Regions from separate parts of the Streptomyces sp. NPDC044061 genome, predicted to be linked through region 1. Evidence: predicted binding sites of a transcription regulator. Region 1 holds the regulator's gene; the other holds the start of a gene.
The links. The regulator HrcA, encoded in region 1, represses chaperone genes, less so after heat shock. The targets are predictions, from matches to a motif close to TTNGCACTCNGNNNNNCNGAGTGCNAA.
Positions count from the first base shown of each region.

Region 2: the regulator HrcA is predicted to act here: its motif matches at 2,926-2,952, upstream of groL (chaperonin GroEL).

Region 1 covers NZ_JBWKFL010000002.1:395,026-406,500, forward strand. The annotation lists gene AC07CM_RS04265 (S41 family peptidase) at 1-1,993, opposite strand, end outside; gene AC07CM_RS04270 (hypothetical protein) at 2,039-2,599, opposite strand; gene AC07CM_RS04275 (VOC family protein) at 2,705-3,097, opposite strand; gene AC07CM_RS04280 (16S rRNA (uracil(1498)-N(3))-methyltransferase) at 3,115-3,861, opposite strand; gene AC07CM_RS04285 (nitronate monooxygenase) at 3,858-4,946, opposite strand; gene dnaJ (molecular chaperone DnaJ) at 5,024-6,160, opposite strand; gene hrcA (heat-inducible transcriptional repressor HrcA) at 6,161-7,177, opposite strand; gene AC07CM_RS04300 (MBL fold metallo-hydrolase) at 7,339-8,061, shown strand; gene AC07CM_RS04305 (DUF3097 domain-containing protein) at 8,096-8,899, shown strand; gene AC07CM_RS04310 (hypothetical protein) at 8,945-9,571, opposite strand; gene hemW (radical SAM family heme chaperone HemW) at 9,599-10,831, opposite strand; gene AC07CM_RS04320 (SpoIIE family protein phosphatase) at 10,899-11,475, opposite strand, start outside.
Region 2 covers NZ_JBWKFL010000018.1:11,587-23,061, forward strand. The annotation lists gene AC07CM_RS27945 (glucosyl-3-phosphoglycerate synthase) at 1-305, opposite strand, end outside; SAM riboswitch class I at 466-606, shown strand; gene thrC (threonine synthase) at 624-1,907, shown strand; gene AC07CM_RS27955 (ubiquitin-like small modifier protein 1) at 1,904-2,179, shown strand; gene AC07CM_RS27960 (cold-shock protein) at 2,610-2,816, shown strand; gene groL (chaperonin GroEL) at 3,116-4,738, shown strand; gene AC07CM_RS27970 (NADH:flavin oxidoreductase) at 4,950-6,074, shown strand; gene AC07CM_RS27975 (hypothetical protein) at 6,096-6,668, opposite strand; gene AC07CM_RS27980 (PTS transporter subunit EIIC) at 6,870-8,354, opposite strand; gene murQ (N-acetylmuramic acid 6-phosphate etherase) at 8,371-9,294, opposite strand; gene AC07CM_RS27990 (MurR/RpiR family transcriptional regulator) at 9,330-10,235, opposite strand; gene AC07CM_RS27995 (hypothetical protein) at 10,291-10,674, shown strand; gene AC07CM_RS28000 (DUF4031 domain-containing protein) at 10,682-10,960, shown strand; gene AC07CM_RS28005 (GNAT family N-acetyltransferase) at 10,942-11,475, opposite strand, start outside.

The sequences.
Region 1 (11,475 bases):
TGATGTGCGAGTCGCTTTCCTCGTCGTCGGAGGCGCGCCGGTCGGCGGGTACGACCTTGAGCCGTCCGTCGGCCCACAGCAGCACCCTCTTGCCGTCTCCGCTGACCTCGAAGTGGTCGGCGTCGGCGGCGAGGTGCTCCAGGCGCTGCTGGGCGAGGTCGTACCGCTCCAGCTCGGTCTTCGGGTCGGGGGCGTCGGGGGTGGCGCGGGAGGCGCCGAGGACCCCGCGCACCGGGTGGCGCAGCCAGAGCAGGCCGTCCCTGGCGGCGCGCAGATTGGAGTAGCGGGCCGCCTCGACCGGGAAGGGCACGATGCGGTCGGCGAGACCGTCGAGGTCGATCCGGGTGGCCGGGGTGCCCTCGCTGTCGGGCGTCTCGTCCTTGTCGGGGGTGCCGAAGGGGCGGCCGTGCCGCTGCGGGCCGAACGGGGACGGGGTGGTCGCGGCGAGGGTGATCAGGTGCGGGCGCGCGCCCTCCACGAAGGCCAGGTCGAAGACGTGCTCGTCGTAGACCGGGTCGAAGGAGCGGCTGGAGAGGAAGGCCAGGTGCCTGCCGTCCAGGGTGAAGGCGGGCGCATAGTCCTGGAAGCGCAGCGGGGTCGCCTCGGTGACCGACAGGTCGGTGGTGTTGGCGATGCGCAGCTGGGACAGCGGTCGGGGGCCGGGGTGGGACCAGGCGAGCCAGCCGGAGTCGGGCGAGAAGGCGAGGTCGCAGACGTCCCCGTGTTCGCTGCGGTCCACCTCGCGGACCTCGCCGGTCTCGCGCTCGACCAGCAGCAGCCGCCCGTCGTGCGAGGCTACGGCGGCCCGGCTGCCGTCGGGGGCCATGGCGAGCTCCAGGACGCGGCCGAGCTGTCCGGCGGCGATCCTGCGCGGGGTCGTGCCGAGGGCGACGCCGGTGGCCGGCGCGAACTCCAGGGCGTCCTCGCCCTCGGCGTCCGTCACCCACACCGCCCGCTGCTCGCCCTCCGCGCGGAAGGTGCGCGGCAGCCGGGCCCGTACGCCGGGCTGTGCGGCCAGGGCGCGGGCCGGGCCGGAGCGGTGGGTGACCCAGTGGACGGCGCCGCGCACGGCGACCGCGCTGCCGCGCGCGGTGTGGTCGGGTGCGGCGTGGCCGAACCAGCGGGAGGCGTTCACCGGGAAGGGCTGCAGGTCCACGCGCGGGCCGCCGAGCCGGACGTCGAGCCGGCGCGGGGCGGCGCCGTCGAGGTCGTCGAGCAGCCAGAGTTCACCCGCGCTGGAGTAGACGACCCGGCCGCCGTCGGTGGCGGCGTGCCGGGCGTAGAAGCCGTCGAGGGGCGTGTGGCGTCGCAGGTCCGTCCCGTCGGCGAGCGAGGAGTAGAGGGCGCCGGTGCCCTCGTGGTCGGACAGGAACGCGATCCGGTCGCCCACCCACAGCGGGTACTCGATGTTCCCGTCGAGTTCCTCGTGCAGCCGGACGAACTCCCCGCCGCCCTCCCGGTCGATCCACAGCCTGCCCGCCGTGCCGCCCCGGTAGCGCTTCCACCAGGCGGCCTCGCGGCCCATCGGGGCGGACAGCAGCACGGTGTGCGGTCCGTACGCGATGTCGCCGACCGGCCCGTACGGCAGTGTGGTGGCCGGTCCGCCGTCCAGCGGAACGGCCCGCGCCCAGGTGCGGCGCAGGCTCGCCTGCCCCTGGGTGCTGATGGCGAGGACCTCGCCCCGTGGGGTCCAGCCGCGCACCTGGGTCTTCCAACTCCCCCAGTGCGTGAGCCGTTTGGAGGGGCCGCCGGTGACCGGGGCGATGTGCACCTCGGGGGCGCCGTCACGGGTGGAGGTCCAGGCGAGGGTCGTGCCGTCGGGCGAGATACGGGGGTGGTTGACCGGCATGTTGTCGGCGCCGGCCCGCCAGGCCCGTCCGCCGTCCAGGGGCGCCAGCCATACGTCGTCCTCGGCGGTGAAGGTCACCAACTCGCCGTGGAGATGGGGGAATCGGAGGTAGCCGGAGGATCCCGTCGATGCGCCCTGAGTCACCTTGTCACTGTACGCAGCGTCGGGTGCCTTCGCCCCCGGTTCCGATCACTTGCCCTGCACGGGCCAGCAGGTCGGGTCGCCCTTGCACCACAGGGTCCGGGTGACGGTGACGGTGACCGTCGGCTGCCCGCCGGTGGGCCGGTAGGTGACGGGCGGCTTGTACGTCGGCCCGGGCGCGGCGTCGCAGTCGCCGAGCCCGCTGACGCGGAACACCTGCCTGCCGCCGACCCTGGCCGTCAGGTCCCCGCGCACACAGGCGCCGTCGACGGCCTTCGTCACCTTCCCGGTGACGGTGATCTTCCGCCCGTCCTTGGTCTGCCCCTGGCAGTCGACGGAGACGACGGTGGTCTCGGTCGGCGAGGGCGACCTCCCGGGCGTGTACCCACCCTTGCCGTAGCTCCCGGTGCAGGTGAGCCAACTGATGTCGAAGTGCCGCCGCTTCAGCTCGGCGGTCGCGGTCTTGTCGGTGGTGTACGCCACCGTGGCCGAACTGAGATCCCCCGGCTGGCACGCCGTCACCACACCCGCGCTCACCACCGCGAGCCCGGCCACGCCCAGCCCGCGCACGGCCCGCGGCCGCCACCGAATCCGTCCCGAAGCCCCCATGCAGGGCAGCGTGCCACCGGTACGGGCGGGGCGGAAGACCGCTTACGGCCACTCACCTGTTCGGCGCCCCACCCGCGAGGCGCCGTGATCCGCCCCGCGTCGCCGTCAGCCGCGCAGCAGCAGCCACTCCTGGAGTTCCACCAGGTTGCCCTCCGGGTCCTTGAGGTGGGCCACGCGCATGCGGTCGGTCATGGGGACCGGTCCGTGCAGGACGGTCGCGCCGCGGGAGGCGATCTCCTCGCAGTAGGCGGTGAGGTCGTCGACGCGCAGGACGACCAGGGAGCGGTGCCCGGTGGCCGTCTCGCCCAGTTCGTCGAGGATCTCGGCCATCATGGCGCGATCCTGCAGCGCGATCCCGGCGGAACCGGCGTGCGGGCTGAACTTCTCGTACGGGCCCTCGGTCGCGCCCGACTGCGGCCTGAGGCCGAGGACCTCGGCGTAGAAGCGGTAGCAGGCGGCGAAGTCGGTGACCAGGAGCCGTACCTGGGCGAGTTCCATCGTGTTCCCCCGGATGGTCAGGACCAGCGGCCGGTGCGGCCCAGGAGGAGGGCCGCGGCGGCGGTGCCGGCGGTGGATGTGCGCAGCACGGTGGGGCCGAGCACGTGGGCGTGTGCCCCCGCCTCCTCGAAGAGCGCCAACTCGTCGCGGGAGACGCCGCCTTCGGGCCCGACGACCAGCACGATCTCACCCTCGGCGGGGAGTTCGGCGGTGGCGAGCGGCGCACTGCCGTGCTCGAAGTCGGAGTGGAGTACGGCGGCGAAGTCGGCTTTGGCGAGAAGTGCGGCAACCTGCTTGGTCGTCGCCGCGTCCGCGACCTCCGGGAAGCGGACCCGGCGGGACTGCTTGCCGGCCTCGCGGGCGGTGGCCCGCCACTTGCCGAGCGCCTTCAGCCCGCGGTCGCCCTTCCACTGGGTGATGCAACGGGCCGCCTGCCAGGGCACGATGGCGTCGACGCCGACCTCCGTCATGGTCTCGACGGCGACCTCGCCCCGGTCGCCCTTGGGCAGCGCCTGGACGACGGTGATGCGCGGCGCGGGCTCCGGCTCCTCGGACAGGGAGCTCATGTGGACGATCAGCCGGTCCTTGCCCTCGGTACCGATCACCTCGCAGACGGCGTAGCGCCCGGCGCCGTCGGTGAGGACGACCTCCTCGCCCGGCTGGAGCCGCTTCACGGAGACCGCGTGGCGGCCTTCAGGGCCGTCCAGGACGTACCGGTGGCCGTCCGGGTCGAAGTGCTCGACGACGAAGACCGGCGCCGTCATCGCCCGTCACCTCCGGGTCCGGGGAAGTCCGACAACGCTGTCCGGGCGGCCGCGAGTTCGGCAGCCAGCGCCTTCACCAGTTCCCCGGCGGGCAGCGCGCGGGCCATCCGGTGGCCCTGGCCCGCCCACAGCGCCATGCCCTGCGCGTCACCGGCCTTGGCGGCGGCCTTGCGCAGCGGGGAGGTCAGGTGGTGCACCTCGGGGTAGGCGGCGGGGGCGTACGGGCCGTGCTCGCGCATGAAGCGGTTGACCAGTCCGCGCGCCGGGCGGCCGGAGAAGGCGCGGGTCAGCTCGGTGCGCGCGAACAGCGGGTTGGTCAGCGCCTGCTTGTGCAGGTCGGGCGCGCCGGACTCGGGGGTGGCGAGGAACGCGGTGCCCAGCTGGGCCGCGCTCGCGCCCGCCGCGAGGACGGCGGCGATCTGGCCGCCGCGCATGAGGCCGCCGGCGGCGACGACCGGGATGCTCACGGCCTCGCGGACCTGCGCGATCAGTGACAGCAGTCCGATGCCGGAGCCGTCGCTCTCCGCGAGGTCCCGGTGCGTGCCCTGGTGGCCGCCGGCCTCCACGCCCTGCGCGATCACCGCGTCCGCGCCCGCCCGCTCGACCGCGAGGGCCTCCTCGGCGGTGGTGGCGGTGACCAGGGTGAGGGTCCCGGCCCGGCGGAGGGAGTCGACGACGTCCCGGCTCGGCACGCCGAAGTGGAAGGAGACCACCGGCACCGGGTTGTCGAGGAGGACGGCGAGCTTGGCGTCGTAGCCGTCGTCCCGGCCGCTGTCCGGGTCGCCCAGCTCGGTCTCGTACCAGGCGGCCTCACCGGCCAGCTGGTGCGCGTACAGCTCCACGGCCCCCGACTCCGCGTACTCGGGCTGGGGCATGAAGAGGTTCACGCCGAAGGGACGGCCGGTGAGCCCCCGCAGCTGCTTGATCTCCTGGTACATGCCGTCGGCGGTCTTGTACCCGGCGGCGAGAAACCCGAGACCGCCCGCCTCGGACACGGCGGCGGCGAGCTGCGGGAGGGAGACACCGCCCGCCATGGGGGCCTGCACGATCGGCTGGGGGAAGAGATCGGTCAGTGCGGAGGACATGACCGCATGTTGTCACGTCCTCCGAACAAGTCCGAATCCGGGCTTCCCATGGCATACACCACTGGCAAAGCCCGGAATCAGCGCCCGTTGAAAGCGTCCTTCAACCGCGAGAACAGCCCCTGCTGACCCGGCTGGAACTGTCCCTGCGGACGCTCCTCGCCCCGCAGCTTGGCCAGCTCGCGCAGCAGCCGCTCCTGCTCGGGATCGAGCTTCGTCGGGGTCGTGACCTCGACGTGCACGATCAGGTCGCCCCGGCCGCCGCCGCGCAGGTGCGTGACGCCCCGGTTGTGCAGCGGGATCGACTGGCCGGACTGGGTGCCGGGCCGGATGTCGACCTCCTCCATGCCGTCCAGGGTCTCCAGCGGCACCTTGGTGCCGAGGGACGCCGCGGTCATCGGGATGGTGACCGTGCAGTGCAGATCGTCGCCGCGCCGCTGGAACGTCGTATGCGGCAGCTCGTGGATCTCGACGTAGAGGTCACCGGCCGGACCGCCGCCGGGGCCGACCTCACCCTCGCCGGCGAGCTGGATCCGGGTGCCGTTGTCGACACCGGCCGGGATCTTCACCGTCAGGGTGCGGCGGGAACGGACCCGGCCGTCGCCCGCGCACTCCGGGCAGGGGGTCGGCACGACCGTGCCGAAGCCCTGGCACTGGGGGCAGGGGCGGGAGGTCATGACCTGGCCCAGGAAGGACCGGGTCACCTGGGAGACCTCACCGCGGCCGCGGCACATGTCACACGTCTGGGCGGACGTGCCCGGGGCCGCGCCCTCCCCGCTGCAGGTGTTGCAGACGACCGCGGTGTCGACCTGGATGTCCTTGGTCGTGCCGAAGGCCGCCTCGTCCAGCTCGACCTCGATGCGGATCATCGCGTCCTGGCCGCGCCGGGTGCGCGAACGCGGGCCGCGCTGCGACGCCGTACCGAAGAACGCGTCCATGATGTCGGAGAAGTTGCCGAAGCCGCCGGCCCCGAAGCCGCCCGCACCCGCGCCGCCCGCCTGGGAGAGCGGATCGCCGCCGAGGTCGTAGACCTGCTTCTTCTGCGGGTCCGAGAGCACCTCGTAAGCGGCGTTGATCTCCTTGAACCGCTCCTGGGTCTTCGGGTCCGGGTTGACGTCCGGGTGCAGCTCGCGCGCGAGCCGACGGAACGCCTTCTTGATCTCATCCTGCGACGCGTCGCGGCGCACGCCGAGAACGGCGTAGTAGTCCGTGGCCACTTACGACTCCGCCAGGATCTGTCCGACGTACCGTGCCACTGCGCGTACCGCTCCCATCGTTCCCGGGTAGTCCATGCGGGTCGGTCCGACCACGCCGAGCTTGGCAACCGCCTCGCCGCCCGAACCGTAGCCGACCGACACGACGGAGGTGGAGTTGAGTCCCTCATAGGCGTTCTCGTGCCCGATCCGCACGGTCATGCCCGAATCCCCCGCCTCGCCGAGGAGCTTGAGGAGCACGACCTGCTCCTCAAGGGCCTCCAGGACGGGCCGGATCGTGAGGGGGAAGTCATGTCCGAAGCGGGTGAGATTGGCGGTGCCGCCGATCATCAGCCGCTCCTCGTTCTCTTCGACCAGTGTCTCCAGCAGTGTGGAGAGCACCGTGGAGACCGTACCGCGGTCCTCGGCCTCGAAGCCCTCGGGCAGGTCCTCGACCAGGCGCGGCACGTCGGTGAACCGGCGGCCCGCGACCCGGCTGTTCAGCCGCGCCCTGAGGTCCGCCAGGGACGCCTCGCCGAAGGGCGCGGGGCAGTCGACCATCCGCTGCTCGACCCGCCCGGTGTCCGTGATCAGCACGAGCATCACACGCGCGGGCGCGAGCGAGAGCAGTTCCACGTGCCGCACCGTGGACCGGGTCAGCGACGGGTACTGCACGACGGCGACCTGCCGGGTCAGCTGCGCGAGCAGCCGCACCGTGCGCGCCACGACGTCGTCGAGGTCGACGGCGCCCTCGAGGAAGTTCTGGATGGCCCGCCGCTCGGGCGCGGTCATCGGCTTGACGCCCGCGAGCTTGTCCACGAACAGCCGGTAGCCCTTGTCGGTGGGGATGCGCCCGGCACTGGTGTGCGGCTGCGCGATGTACCCCTCGTCCTCCAGGGCCGCCATGTCGTTGCGCACGGTCGCCGGGGAGACGCCGAGGTTGTGCCGCTCGGTGAGCGCCTTCGAGCCCACCGGCTCCTCGGTGCCCACGTAGTCCTGGACGATGGCGCGCAGCACCTGAAGCCTGCGTTCACTCAGCATCCGCGCGCACCTCCAGCATGTCGTCCCTCGCCCCTTCGGGTGGTGTGCCTGGCACTCTGCGTGTCCGAGTGCCAGCGTTCCCCGGCCCAGTGTACGGCCGTGGGGTACTCACTGGGCAAGGTCGGTCCTGTCGTACCCGCCCGTACCGCTAGCGTCGCGGTATGACGGTGACTTGGGAAGACCTGGGGTGGGAGCGGCTGGCCCCCGGTGTGGGGCGGTGCCGGCTGCCCGGCTGGGACTGCACCGTGGGCCTGGTCCTCGGCGAGGGCACGGCGCTGGTGGTGGACGCCGGATCGAGCCTGACCGAGGGGGCGCGGCTGCGGGCGCGGGCGCAGGAACTGGCCGGCGACCGTGTGACCCATCTCGCGCTGACCCATCCCCATTTCGACCACGTCTTCGGCGCGGCCGCGTTCGCCGGGGCCGAGGTGTACGCGGCGGTGGGCACGGACGCGGTGTTCGCGTACGAACGCGAGGAGCTGCGCCGCGACGCGATCGGGCACGGCCTGCCGGCGGCGCAGGCGGAGGAGGCGGCGAAGACGCTGACCCCGCCCCGCCATCTGGTCTCCGGGGAGTGGACGCTGGATCTCGGCGGCGGCCGCCAGGCGCTGCTGGCCAACGTGGGCCCGGGCCACACGGCGCACGACCTGGCGGTGCTGGTCCCCGGCTCCCCCGAGGTGGTCTTCTGCGGCGACCTCGTCGAGGAGTCGGGTGAGCCGCAGGCGGGCCCGGACGCGGTCCCGTCCCGCTGGCCGGACGCACTCGACCGGCTGCTCGCGCTGGGCGGCGAGGACGCCGTGTACGTGCCCGGTCACGGAGCGGTGGTCGACGCGGCCTTCGTACGACGTCAACGCGCCGAGCTGGCGGCGCGTTTCGGCGTGTCGTGAGCGGGGGTCCGCGGGTTCTCCTATCGTCATCCGAATGCGCCAGTACTCCGCCGACCTGACCCCGCCGTGGAAGAAGCCGAAGCCCGTGCCGGAGGTTCCGGCCGAGCCGGGGCTGGTGGTGGAGGAGCCGGGTACCGGGTTCTGCGGGGCGGTGATCCGCTGCGAGGCGGGCACGGTGACGCTGGAGGACCGCTTCGGCAGGCACCGGGTGTTCCCGATGGACCCGCGCGGCTTCCTGCTGGAGGGCAGGGTGGTCACCCTGGTGCGGCCCTCCTCGGGTCCGGTACGGCCCACGCGTACGGCGTCCGGTTCGGTGGCCGTTCCCGGCGCACGCGCGCGCGTGGCCCGCGCCGGCCGCATCTACGTGGAGGGCCGGCACGACGCCGAGCTGGTCGAGAAGGTGTGGGGCGACGACCTGCGCATCGAGGGCGTGGTCGTGGAGTACCTGGCGGGCGTGGACGACCTGCCGTCGATCGTGGCGGAGTTCGGGCCCGGGCCGGACGCGCGGCTGGGGGTGCTGGTCGACCACCTGGTGCCCGGCACGAAGGAGTGGCGCATCGCCGAGTCGGTGACGAGTGAGCACGCGCTCGTCGTCGGCCACCCGTACATCGACATCTGGGAGGCGGTGAAGCCGGCGTCCCTGGGGATCCCCGGCTGGCCCCGGGTGCCGCGCGGGCAGGACTGGAAGACGGGCGTGTGCCGGGCGCTGGGCTGGCCGGAGAACACCGGGGCCGCCTGGCAGGGGATCCTGTCGCGGGTCCGCTCCTACAAGGACCTGGAGCCGGAGCTGCTGGGGCGGGTCGAGGAGCTGATCGACTTCGTCACGGCTCCGGAGTGACCGGGGCGGCGGCGTGACGGCTCCGGGGTGACCCGGCCGACTTCGTCACGGCTCCGGAGTGACCCGGGCGGCGGCGCCCATGCGCTCGCGGTGGCCGGCCCGGTCCGGGGCGCCCAGGTAGGACAACGGCCGCTCCAACGGCCCGAACCGCACCTTGCTGGGCGCCCGGCGTCGCAGCGCCTCGTCGTAGTCCTTGTAGGAGCCAGTGATCTCGACGCGGTAGCGCAGGCGCGGCAGGCCGGGCCGCAGGGGTTCACAGCTGCGGACGAACTCCCACAGCAGCGGGTCGTCGCGGTCGATCTCGCCCTTCGGGCACAGCTCGATCGTGTAGACCCGTGCTCCCTTGGCGCCGCGCGCCCAGTGGATCCCGGCTCCGGCCAGTGAGTCCCAGCGCACCAGGGCGACCTCCTCGCCCCGCATCCACCAGAAACCCTGGGAGTCGAGCGCGGTGACCAGGTCGCGCCCCTTCCATCTGTGCCGCAGGACCCAGATCAGGAGGGCCCCGGGGAGCAGCAGGATCAGTCCCGGCCACCGGCCCCCCTGGAGGACGAGGTCGAGGCCGAGCGCACCCATGAGGAGGGACACCACGAAAGCGGGCAACGCGGGCTTCAGGCGCCGCCGTCCGTACCGCAGGACGGTCGCGTCCGGATCCGGCCGTCTCTCAGAGATCATGGCCGGGAACTGTAGCCGGGCCGCCGATCAGTCGACCAGGTCCCTGACCACCGCGTCCGCCAGCAGCCGCCCGCGCAGGCTGAGGACGCCCCGGCCCCGCGCGTACGGACCTTCCTGCAGCAGCCCGTCCGCCAGCGCCCGCCGGGAGGCCGCGAGCCCTTCGTCCTTCAGCAGGGACAGCGGTACGCCCTCCCGCAGCCGCAGTTCCAGGAGGATCCGTTCCACCCGCCGGTCCTCGTCGGACAGCAGCTCCCGGCCCGCGCCCGGTGAGCGGCCGGAGGCGAGGGCCGCCGCGTACGCGCCCGGATGCTTGACGTTCCACCAGCGCACCCCGCCCACGTGGCTGTGTGCCCCGGGGCCGGCGCCCCACCAGTCCGCGCCCCGCCAGTACAGCTCGTTGTGCAGGCAGCGCCCGGACTCGGAGGTGGCCCAGTTGGAGACCTCGTACCAGTCGAAGCCCGCGGCCGACAGCGTCTCCTCGGCGATCAGGTAGCGGTCGGCGTGCACGTCGTCGTCCGTCATCGGGACCTCGCCGCGACGGATCCGGCGGGCGAGCTGGGTGCCCTCCTCGACGATCAGGGCGTACGCGCTGACGTGGTCCGGGCCCGCACCGATCGCCGCGTCCAGGGACGCCCGCCAGTCGTCGTCGGACTCGCCGGGCGTGCCGTAGATCAGGTCGAGGTTGACGTGCTCGAAGCCGGCCGCCCTGGCCTCGGCCACGCAGGCCTCGGGACGGCCCGGGGTGTGCGTGCGGTCCAGGATCCTCAGCACGTGCTGCTTCGCGCTCTGCATGCCGAAGGAGACGCGGTTGAAGCCGCCCTCCCGGAGGGTGGCCAGGTACGCGGGGTCGACCGACTCCGGGTTCGCCTCCGTCGTGATCTCCGCGTCCGGCGCCAGACCGAACTCGTCGCGGATCGCGCCCAGCATCCGTGCCAGGTCGCCCGCGGCCAGCAGCGTCGGGGTCCCGCCGCCGACGAAGACCGTACGGATCTCCCGCGGGTCGTCGCCGAGCACCTTGCGGGCCAGCCGGATCTCGTCGATCAGGGTGTCCGCGTAGTTGTCCCGGGACGCCAGCACTCCTCCCGTGCCGCGCAGCTCGGTCGCGGTGTACGTGTTGAAGTCGCAGTAGCCGCAGCGGGTCGCGCAGTAGGGGACGTGCAGGTAGAACCCGAGGGGTCGGTCGACGGCCCCGGCGAGCGCGCCGGCGGGCAGCGCGCCGTCGTCGGGGACGGGATCGCCGTCGGGAAGTGCGGAAGGCATGTCTCCCATTGTCCCGTACTCGTCGTCCCGCACTCGTCCGTCCCGCACTCGCCGCCCGCGACGACGGTCACTCGGCCTGGAGCACCAGCAACGCCAGGTCGTCCTCGGGGAGACCGCCGCCGAAGTCGTGCACCAGGTGGCGGATCCTTTCCGCGATCAGTTCGGCGCTCAGGCCCGCACAGCCGGACAGGGCGCGGGCGAGCCCGTCGCCGTCGTCGAACTGGCGCGAGCCGGAGCGGCGCTCGGTCACCCCGTCGGTGACGCACAGCAGGCTGTCGCCGGGCCGCAGCTCGATGGTCTCACTGGTGTAGGTCTCGTCCTCGACCACGCCGAGCAGGGTCTGCGGGCGGGCCGCCGTACGCACCTGGCCGTCGGGGCCGAGGACCAGCGGCAGCGGGTGCCCGGCGGAGGCCAGGGTGCAGCGGACACCGCCGTCGTGCGGGGTCAGCTCGCCGTAGAGGAGGGAGAGGAAGCGGGTCTGCGGGCCGTCACCGGCGACCACCGGCCGGCCGCCGGCGGCGACCAGCGCGCGGGCCGCCGCGTCGGCGGCCTCGGTGGCGTCGTCCAGGAGGAGCTGGTTGAGCCGGTCGAGGACGTCGGCGACCCGGTAGCCCTCGCGCGCCAGCAGGCGCAGCCAGGGGCGG
Region 2 (11,475 bases), on a different contig from region 1:
GGGATGCGCGGCAGGATGTCGTCGCGGTGGACGACCCGCGCGCCGGCGGCGGCGGCGACCTCGGAGGTGCGGTCGGTGGACCCGGAGTCGACGACGACGATCTCGTCGACCAGCGGGACCTGCTGCATGAGGTCGTGACGGACGACCGCGACGATGTCGCCGACCGTCTCCTCCTCGTTCAGCGCGGGCAGGACGACGGAGACGGACTGACCGGTGCGCTGCTTGGCGGCCAGTATCCGGTGCAGGGGGCGATCGGCCACGGACCAGGAGCGGGTGGCCAGCCAGCGCTCGACTTCTTCCAGCACGGTCTGCGGCTCCTCACTGTCGCGATCACATGTGGTGACACGGTGTGATCCATCTCGCGGTTCGGACGACTATCTCAACTGTCCTGGCCTTCGGTTACAGTCTTGAACAACGCCGATGACCATCGCATGTCGGGGGTCAAGAGCGTTTACAACCGCATACCGCTCATCCAGAGGGGCAGAGGGACACGGCCCGATGAAGCCCCGGCAACCCCCCTGAGCCGAACTCGTTCACGCGAGGCTCCCGGTCAGGGAAGGTGCCAAATCCGTCTCACGGCGAGGTGCGTCGTGAGGAAGATGAGGAGAAAGGGCCTCGCCTCCATGGCTGTGCAGACAGTTGCAAGCACCAGCAATCCCACCGTAGACCTCGGCCCCGCAGCGGCCCTGAGCTGTCGCGAGTGCGGTCACCGGGTGCCCCTCGGACCGGTGTTCGCCTGCGAGGAGTGTTTCGGCCCGCTGGAGATCGCCTACGACTTCTCCGCCTACGACACCGAAGAGCTGCGCAAGCGCATCGAGGCGGGCCCCGCGAACATCTGGCGCTACGCGCCCCTGCTCCCCGTCCCCGCCGACGTGGCCGACAAGCCCAACATCAACCCGGGCTGGACCAAGCTCGTCAAGGCGGACAACCTCGCGCGCGAACTGGGTGTCACCGGCGGGTTGTATGTGAAGGACGACTCCGGCAACCCGACGCACTCCTTCAAGGACCGCGTCGTCGCCCAGGCCCTGGAGGCCGCCCGCGCCTTCGGCTTCACCACCCTCTCCTGCTCCTCCACCGGCAACCTGGCCGGCGCCGTCGGCGCCGCCGCCGCCCGGGCCGGCTTCCGCTCCTGCGTGTTCATCCCGCACGACCTGGAGCAGGGCAAGGTCGTCATGGCCGCGGTCTACGGTGGCGAACTCGTCGGTATCGAGGGCAACTACGACGACGTGAACCGCTTCTGCTCCGAGCTGATCGGCGACCCGGCCGGCGAGGGCTGGGGCTTCGTGAACGTCAACCTGCGGCCCTACTACGCGGAGGGCTCCAAGACCCTGGCGTACGAGATCTGCGAGCAGCTCGGCTGGCGGCTCCCGGACCAGATCGTGGTCCCGATCGCCTCCGGCTCCCAGCTCACGAAGATCGACAAGGGTCTGCAGGAGCTGATCAAGCTCGGTCTCGTCGAGGACAAGCCGTACAAGATCTTCGGTGCCCAGGCCGAGGGCTGCTCGCCGGTGTCGACCGCGTACAAGGCGGGCCACGACGTCGTACGGCCGCAGAAGCCGAACACCATCGCCAAGTCCCTGGCCATCGGCAACCCGGCCGACGGGCCGTACGTCCTGGACATCGCGCGCCGCACGGGCGGCGCGGTGGAGGACGTGACCGACGAGCAGGTCGTGGACGCGATCAAGCTGCTGGCCCGCACCGAGGGCATCTTCGCCGAGACGGCCGGCGGCGTGACGGTGGGCGTGACGCGCAAGCTCGTCGAGAACGGCGTCCTGGACCCGTCGCTCACCACGGTCGTCCTCAACACCGGCGACGGCCTCAAGACCCTGGACGCGGTGGCCGGCACCGGTCTCACCGCCACCATCCGCCCGACCCTGGACTCCTTCCGAGAGGCTGGCCTCGCATGAGCGTGACCGTTCGCATCCCGACCATCCTGCGCACCTACACGGGTGGCCAGGCCGAGGTCGCCGCCGAGGGCGCGACCCTCGCCGACGTCATCGAGGACCTGGAGAAGAACCACACCGGCATCGCCGCGCGTGTGCTGGACGACCAGGGCAAGCTGCGCCGTTTCGTCAACGTGTACGTCAACGACGACGACGTCCGCTTCGAGCAGGGGCTGGAGACCGTGACCCCCGACGGCGCCGGTGTCTCCATCATTCCGGCCGTCGCCGGGGGCTGATAATTACCTTCGGTAACCGCGGTTACCGATTGTTCATCGAATGGCCTCCTCCGTGAGAGAAACGGAGGGGGCCATTCTGTGTGATTGAGCGCGGTACAGTTGGGGAACGCGTTCCGGACCTGCGGGTCGCAGGCCTCGGAATCATGCCGTACGCCCGACAAGAAACAGCCAAACTGTGCGGGTTTTATGCGGCTTTTGAGCCATTTGCGGGGCCCGACTTGCCCTGAATTCAGCCGAATTCTCGGCAGATTCCGGACCGGGCTCGTCCAGAATTCTCGTCCGATTGACCTGTTGCAGACGGCAGTTGGACAGATACATTCAGCCGCGGTCGACGCGTTCCGGCGCACGCCCCCGACCAATGGGGGGTGAGGTCTGACCCGGGTCCGCGAAGTGTGGATCTGTGCAAGGGCCAGTAATAGGGGAGTTAGGCATGGCTCAGGGCACCGTCAAGTGGTTCAACGCGGAGAAGGGGTACGGCTTCATCGCGGTCGACGGTGGTGCGGATGTTTTCGTCCACTACAGCGCGATCCAGATGGACGGATACCGCACCCTGGAAGAGGGGCAGCGGGTCGACTTCGAGATCTCGCAGGGCCAGAAGGGCCCGCAGGCGGACATGGTCCGGCTGGCGACCAGCTGAAGCACGCGTCGACACAACACCGGCGTACATCACGTTCATCCCGTTCGTCCGCGAAGGGCCCGCACCGCTCCGGTGCGGGCCCTTCGTGCTGCCGTTCCCTTCCGAGGCGCTTGCACTCGCCATGCCCGAGTGCTAATCATTGGCGTTAGCACTCTGAAGGTGAGAGTGACAATGAAGGACCGGGTCGGTGAGGCCCGCAGGCCGGGTGGGGCAAGGAACCACGAGGCCGGTGAGCCGTCCGTCGCGGGCGCGGGCGCGGTCCGAAGGAATCACCCCCAGTCCTGGAGGGACCACTTCACATGGCCAAGATCATCGCGTTCGACGAGGAGGCGCGGCGCGGCCTCGAGCGCGGCATGAACCAGCTCGCGGACGCCGTGAAGGTGACGCTCGGCCCCAAGGGCCGCAACGTCGTCCTCGAGAAGAAGTGGGGCGCCCCCACGATCACCAACGACGGTGTCTCCATCGCCAAGGAGATCGAGCTCGAGGACCCGTACGAGAAGATCGGCGCCGAGCTGGTCAAGGAAGTCGCCAAGAAGACGGACGACGTCGCCGGTGACGGTACGACCACCGCGACCGTGCTCGCCCAGGCCCTGGTCAAGGAAGGCCTGCGCAACGTCGCCGCCGGTGCCAACCCGATGGCTCTGAAGCGCGGTATCGAGAAGGCCGTCGAGGCCGTCTCCGCCGCCCTGCTGGAGCAGGCGAAGGACGTGGAGACCAAGGAGCAGATCGCCTCCACCGCGTCCATCTCCGCCGCCGACACCCAGATCGGCGAGCTGATCGCCGAGGCCATGGACAAGGTCGGCAAGGAAGGCGTCATCACCGTCGAGGAGAGCAACACCTTCGGCCTGGAGCTCGAGCTCACCGAGGGCATGCGCTTCGACAAGGGCTACATCTCCGCCTACTTCGCGACCGACATGGAGCGCATGGAGGCGTCGCTCGAGGACCCCTACATCCTCATCGCCAACTCCAAGATCGGCTCCGTCAAGGACCTGCTCCCGCTCCTGGAGAAGGTCATGCAGTCGGGCAAGCCGCTGCTGATCATCGCCGAGGACGTCGAGGGCGAGGCCCTGTCGACCCTGGTCGTCAACAAGATCCGCGGCACCTTCAAGTCCGTCGCCGTCAAGGCCCCGGGCTTCGGTGACCGCCGCAAGGCCATGCTCGGCGACATCGCCATCCTCACGGGCGGCGAGGTCATCTCCGAGGAGGTCGGCCTCAAGCTGGAGAACGCGACCCTGGACCTCCTGGGTCGCGCCCGCAAGGTCGTCATCACCAAGGACGAGACCACCATCGTCGACGGTGCCGGCTCCTCGGACCAGGTCAACGGCCGGGTGAACCAGATCCGCGCCGAGATCGAGAACAGCGACTCGGACTACGACCGCGAGAAGCTGCAGGAGCGCCTGGCGAAGCTCGCCGGCGGTGTCGCGGTCATCAAGGCCGGCGCCGCCACCGAGGTGGAGCTCAAGGAGCGCAAGCACCGCATCGAGGACGCCGTCCGCAACGCGAAGGCCGCCGTCGAGGAGGGCATCGTCGCCGGTGGTGGCGTGGCCCTGCTGCAGACCACCAACGTCTTCGAGAAGCTGGAGCTCGAGGGTGACGAGGCGACCGGCGCCCAGGCCGTGAAGCTCGCGCTCGAGGCCCCGCTGAAGCAGATCGCCGTCAACGCCGGCCTCGAGGGCGGTGTCGTGGTGGAGAAGGTGCGCAACCTGACCCCGGGCCACGGCCTGAACGCCGCGACCGGCGAGTACGTCGACCTGGTCGCCGAGGGCATCATCGACCCGGCGAAGGTGACCCGTTCCGCGCTGCAGAACGCCGCCTCCATCGCCGCGCTGTTCCTCACCACCGAGGCCGTCATCGCCGACAAGCCGGAGAAGGCCGCCGCGGCCGCTCCGGGCGGCATGCCGGGCGGTGACATGGACTTCTGATCCTTCCGAGGATCGGCACCAGTCCGTATCGACGAGGGCGGCACTCCCTGTCCATGACAGGGGGTGCCGCCCTCGGGCGTGTCCGGGATCACGCGGCGCCCGGCCGGGGTCGTGGAATGTGATGCCGCGCCTAGGCAGTTGCTTCAGACAGTGCAACAATGCGCGCGCACATACCAATCGGTTTACAAGAGTCATTCCCAGGAGCCCCCACGTGACCGTCACGCCCCCCGCCTCCCGCGCGGCCCAGATCCTCTCCCGCCCGACCGTGCTGGGCGGCCTCACCGTCCCCAACCGGATCGTGATGGCCCCGATGACCCGGATGTTCTCCCCGGGCGGCATCCCCGGCGAGGACGTGCTGTCGTACTACGCCCGCCGGGCCGCCGCCGGTGTCGGCCTGATCGTCACCGAGGGTACCTACGTGGGCCACGAGTCGGCCGGGCAGAGCGACCGCGTGCCCCGGTTCCACGGCGAGGAGCAGCTGGCGGGCTGGGCGCGGGTCGCCGAGGCGGTGCACGCGGCGGGCGGCACGATCGTGCCGCAGCTGTGGCACATCGGCATGGTCCGCAAGCCGGGCGACCAGCCCTTCCCGGACGCTCCCGCCGTCGGCCCCTCCGGACTGCGCATCGGCGCCACCGAGGCCACCGGCAAGGCGATGGACCGGGCCGACCTGGACGCCGTCATCGGCGCCTTCGCCGAGGCCGCGGCCGACGCCGAGCGCATCGGCTTCGACGGCGTGGAGCTGCACGGCGCCCACGGCTACCTCCTCGACCAGTTCCTGTGGGCCGGCACCAACCGCCGCACCGACGCCTACGGCGGCGACCCGGTGACCCGCAGCAGGTTCGCCGCCGAGATCGTGGCGGCGGTCCGCGAGGCGGTCTCCCCCGAATTCCCGATCCTCTTCCGCTACTCGCAGTGGAAGCAGGACGCCTACGACGCCCGTCTCGCCGAGACCCCCGAGGAGCTGGAGGCGATCCTGACCCCGCTGGCCGCCGCCGGCGTCGACGCCTTCCACGCCTCCACCCGCCGCTACTGGCTGCCCGAGTTCGACGGCTCCGACCTGAACCTGGCCGGCTGGACGAAGAAGCTCACCGGCAAGCCCGTCATCAGCGTCGGCTCGGTCGGCCTCGACGGCGACTTCATCAAGGCGTTCCAGGGCGAGGGCTCCCCGGTCATGGGCATCGACAACCTCCTGGACCGCCTGGAGGCCGAGGAGTTCGACATGGTCGCCGTCGGCCGCGCCCTGCTCCAGGACCCCGAGTGGGCGGCCAAGGTGCTCGCCGACCGCCTCGACGAGCTGAAGCCGTACGACGCCGCCGCGCTCAAGACCCTGAGCTGAGCCGCGAACGGGACCGCCCGCCTAGAGGTTGCCCATGGGCTCGATGTCGACCTGGACCGGAGTGCCCCAGATCCGCAGCACCTCGTAGTCGGTGAACTCGTGCACGAGCCGGTACGCCATGGCGGGCCGGGACCCGCGGCGCTGGGCGGCCAGGTACGCCTCGGCCTCGCGCCGGTCCCGCCGGGGCGTCCCGCACAGCTGCCACTCGCGGCCGTTCCACGCCTCCGGCAGCCACCGCTGCTGGGGCTGGGGCCGGTCGGCACGGACGCCGTAGCGGGAAGGGCCGGAGGAGGGCGCCTCCGTGGTACGGGGCCTGCCGCCCTGGAACTCCGACCGCCGGGCGGCCCGGCGCCGGGTCTCGCAGAGCAGGCACAGGTCGGGGGCGCTCTCGTCGACGGGCCCGTGCGGGTGCTCGGGGCACCGGGTCGTGGCAGCGCCGCCCTCGACGCTCTCCTCGAGCAGGTCGAGGGCGCGCCGCAGATCGGCCTTGATCTCGTGCAACCGCGCGTCCGGGGTGTCGGCCGTGAGCGACTCCCCGTGCTCCCCGAGCACCCGGAGAGCCCGGCCTAGGGCGGTGAGCTGGGCGTGGTTCATCGTTCGACGGTAGCGCCCCGGGCGGCCGGGGTGGACGTGTGCCCCGGAACGAGCCGATGTGCTGCCGCCGTTCAGCCGCCTTGGTGGACGAGATCTCCTCGCCGCACGCGTTCGCGGCCAGGGCGGCGGCGCGCCTTCCGGGCCGCGCTGGTCGGGAGCGTCTTCAGCATGCCCTGGGCCATGAACCGTCCCGGTGCCGCGTCACGCCGACGCGGCCACCCGGGAGCGGCGGGCGAAGCCGAAGAAGTACGTCGCCGCGAACCCCACGGCGTACCCGGTGAGCAGACCGCCCCCGTAGACGGCCGCCGTGACCCCGGGGCCCCTGTTGCCCGCCAGCAGCGGGAACAGGGCCCAGCCCGACGGGCCGATGGCCGTCGCCCCCACCTTGTCCCCGAGCATCGCGAAGAACCCGACGAAGGCCCCGCCGGCCGCCCCGCCCGCGCACGCAGTCACGAACGGGCGGCCCAGCGGCAGGGACACCCCGTAGATCAGCGGCTCGCCCACGCCCAGCAGCCCTGCCGGGAGTGCCGATCTGATCGTCGTACGCAGAGAGACGTCGTGGCGCAGACGGACGTACACCGCGAGTGCCGCGCCCACCTGGCCCGCGCCCGCCATGGCGAGCAGGGGGAGCAGGACCGTGTAGCCCTGCTGCTCGATGAGGGTGGTGTGAATCGGGATCAGGGCCTGGTGCAGGCCCAGCATGACGAGCGGCAGGAACAGACCGCCGAGGACCAGCCCGGCCGCGGCCCCGGTCGTGGCCAGCAGCCAGTTCGCCGCCGTGCCGATGGCCGAGGCGACCACGCCGGCCGCGTACATCAGGCCGTACAGCGTGACCAGGCCGGAGACGAGGACGGTCACCGTCGGGGTGAGGAGGACGTCCAGCGCTCCCGGCACCCGGCCCCGGCACCACTTCTCCACCCGAGTCGCCAGCAGGGCCGCCGCGAGCGCGCCGAGCACGCCACCCTGGCCCGGCGCCAGATGCATTCCGAACGCCGTCACCTTCGCCACGCCCGGGTGGACGACGACCGCGGCCACCGCGCCGCCCAGCACCGGCGTGCCGCCGAACTCACGCGCCGTGTTGTATCCGACGAACACGGAGATCAGGGCCATGAAGCCGGAGGCGACGGCGGCCAGGGCGGGGGTCAGGCCGGGCAGCCACCCGGCGTTCACCAGCAGCCCGTTGAACCCGGCCAGGACACCGCAGCCGATCAGGGCGGGGATGAGCGGCACGAAGACGGCCGCGATCCGTCGCAGGGCGGCCCTGAGCGGGCCGGCGCCGCCCGGCCGGGGACCCGCTGTGGACCGGGCTGTCCGACCGGCGCCCGTTCCTGCCGCCGCTCCGGCAGCGACGTCCGCGCCCACGCCGGGCACGGCGCCACCGGTGGCCGCCTCCGCCGCGCCGGCCCCGGCCGGCACGGCCGCGACGGTCCCGGCCGCCACACGTGCCGAGACCTCCGCCGTGACCGCGTCGACCGCTCCCGGCCCGAGCACGATCTGGTACGACACCCCCGCCGCCACCACCCCCAGCACCCCGGGCAGCGCCCGCAGCGCCTCCTCGTCCACCGCCCCCGGATCGGCGAACTCCAGCCGGAGGCGGGTCATGCAGTGGGCGACGGACGTGACGTTCGCGGGGCCGCCGACCCGGGCGAGGACGGCGGCCGCGGTGAAGGCGTGGTCGTTGTGCACGCCTCGAGCGTGCGGGTCAGGAGCCCGCGACCGCCAGCGCGGCACGCAGATGGCCGCCGGACTCCTCCAGAAGGCGGGCGGCCGTCGGGCCGTCGACGCCGGCGAGGACGGCCAGGATGGCGTTCTTCACCTCGCCGCCCGACTCGGTGAGCGCCTTCTCGATCTCCTCGTCGGGGGCTCCCGTGGCCAGCGCGACGATACGGCGGGAGCGGGCCCGCAGCTTGTCGTTGGAGGAGCGGACGTCGACCATCAGGTTCCCGTAGGTCTTGCCCAGGCGGATCATCGTGATCGTCGACAGCATGTTGAGCACCAGCTTCTGGGCCGTGCCCGCCTTCAGCCGCGTAGAGCCGGTGATCAGTTCGGGGCCGACGACGACCTCGATGCCGTGCTCGGCCGCGGCGGCGAGCGCGCTGCGCTCGTTGCAGGCCAGCCCGACGGTCAGCGCGCCGAGCGCCCGGGCGTACTCGACCGCGCCGATGGCGTACGGGGTGCGGCCGGAGGCGGAGATCCCGACGACGGTGTCGTCCGGGCCGAGCTTGAGCGCCTCGAGGTCCCGGCGGGCCAGCTTCCTGGAGTCCTCGGCGCCCTCGACCGAGGTGACCATGGCCTCCGGGCCGCCCGCGATCAGGCCGACGACCTGTGCCGGGTCGGTGTTGAAGGTGGGCGGGCACTCGGAGGCGTCGAGCACCCCGAGCCGCCCGGCGGTGCCGGCACCCGCGTACACCAGGCGCCCCCCGCGCGCCATCCGCTCGGCGACGGCGTCGATGGCGGCGGCGATCTCCGGCAGCCGCGCGGAGACGGCGGCGGGCACACCCGCGTCCTCGCCGTTCATCAGCCGCGCGATCTCGAGGGTCGGCAGCCGGTCGATCTCGGCGAGATCGGGCCGGAAGGCTTCGGTGGTCAGGGACTCCAACTCGTTGCGCAGGTCATGGGAGGTCATGGGGGGTGGCTCTCTCCGATTCGCGTGCTCTGAACTCACCTGGGGCTGGTGCGGTGCCGGTGTGCCAGCGCCTCGTAGGACGCCGCCAGCGCGGGCGCCGCGCTTTCGTAGGTCCGCTGCGCCACCCCCACGAACAGGCAGTCGACCACGAGGAGTTGACTCGTCCGTGAGGACATCGCGGCGGGCCGCAGCTCGGTCTCCCGGGAGGTCGACGTGGTCAGTACGTGGTCGGCGTACTGCGTCACCGGCGAGTCGGGTCGGCCGGTGATGGCCACCGTCGTCGCCCCGTGCTCGAACGCGACACGCAGCGGCTCGATGACGTCCCCGGTCGAACCGGAGTGGGTGATGGCGATCGCCACGTCACCCGAACGGAGCTGCACCGCGTTGGTCACCGCGAGATGCGGATCGCTGTGCGCGTGGGCTATGAGCCCTATCCGCAGGAGCTTCTGCGTGAGGTCCTGGGCGACCAGACCGGAGGCGCCTATGCCGTACACGTCGGTGCGGCGGGCGCCGGCCAGCGCGGTGACGGCGGCGCTCAGCTGGGCGGTGTCGAGTCCGGCGGCCGTGTCGGCGAGGGTCTGCTGCTCCTCGTAGGCGAGTTTGGCGACGACGTCGGCGATGGGATCGTCCACCGCGATGTCCGTCGTGATCGCGGGTGCGCGGCCCGACTGCTGCTGCGCGGCCAGTCCGGCGAGGGCGAGCCGCAGGTCGCGGTAGCCGGGGTAGCCGAGCAGGCGGGCGGTCCGTACGACCGTCGCCTCGCTGGTGCCGGTCAGTTCGGCCAGGCCGGTGACCGTCAGGGCGGCGCAGCCGGCCGGGTCGCTCGCGACCGCCTCGGCGACCCGCTGCATGGACCGGGTCATGGAAGGGGCGAGGGTGCGCACCTTCGCGGCGAGCGAGCCCCCGGGGCCTCCGAAAATTTCCTTCACATCCTGGGTCACCAATGAAAGATATTTTCGGTTCGGTGTCGAGGTCAAGAGTGCGCACAATGGGACCATGCAGTCCCTAACACCTCTTGAGCAGGCGCTGCACGCCGCCCGCGCGCTGGTGCTCGCCGACCTGGTGGCGGGCGGCGTCGCCGAGGCCGACGTGGTCTCGCTGGTCGAGGACTCCGTGGTGCAGCGGCGCTGGTGGGTCGAGCAGTGGCCGGACGGCGCCGACTACCTCGCCGGGCTGATCGCGCAGGACGTGCAGGACGCGTTGCTGGAGCGGTACGGCCGCTGGCCGCTGTGCCCGGTGTGCGGCTCGGGCGACCCGCACGCGCTGGACGTGGAGCCGGAACTGGGGTCCGACCCGCACTGGGTGTGCCACGAGTCGGGCGTGAAGGTGGCCGCGGTGGGCTCGCTGGGGCAGGCCTCGGGCGGGGCGCGGTCCTCGTGAGGCGCCTGTGACGGTGTACATCGACCCGCCGTCCTGGCCGGGCCACGGACGCATGTGGTCGCATCTGGTGAGCGACGTCTCGTACGACGAACTGCACCTTTTCGCCGCGGCGTTGGGCGTGCCCCGGCGGGCCTTCGAGCGCGACCACTACGACCTTCCGTCGCACCGGCACGCGGACGCGGTGGCCGCCGGGGCGGTGGAGGTCAGCAGCCGCGAGGTGGTGCGGCTGCTGCGGGCCTCCGGGCTGCGCCGGCCCAAGGGACTCGCTCAGCGGCGCAGTTCGTAGGCCAGTTCCTCGCCCTCCTCGCCGTCCTCACTCACCTGGACGAACCCGACCCGGGTGAGCACCGCCTGGGAGGCGCTGTTCTCCCGTGCGACGGTCGCGAACAGCGAACGGACGTCGTCCCGGGCCAGCGCCCACCGCACCAGTGTGCGCACGGCCTCGGTGGCGTAGCCCTGGCCGCGGGCGCCCTCGACGAGGTCGTAGCCGATCTCCACGCGGCCGTCCTCGTCCGGGGCGCCGTGGAAGCCGATGCCGCCGACCGCGCGGCCGTCCTCGTTCCGTACGAGGGCGAAGACACCGAACTCGGGGCGGTGCACGCCCCCTTCGTACGCCTTCACCAGGAAGCCGGCGGCCTCCCGCGTGCCCTCGTACGGGCCACCCTCGATCCACTCGAAACCGCCGTCGCCGCCGACGCGCAGATCGCGGGCGGCGGCCGGGCGGATGCCGGTCAGCGTGACGCGTTCGGCGGGGATGACCAGGTTGTTCTGCCAGTGCCACTCGGTGACCGGGGCACGGCC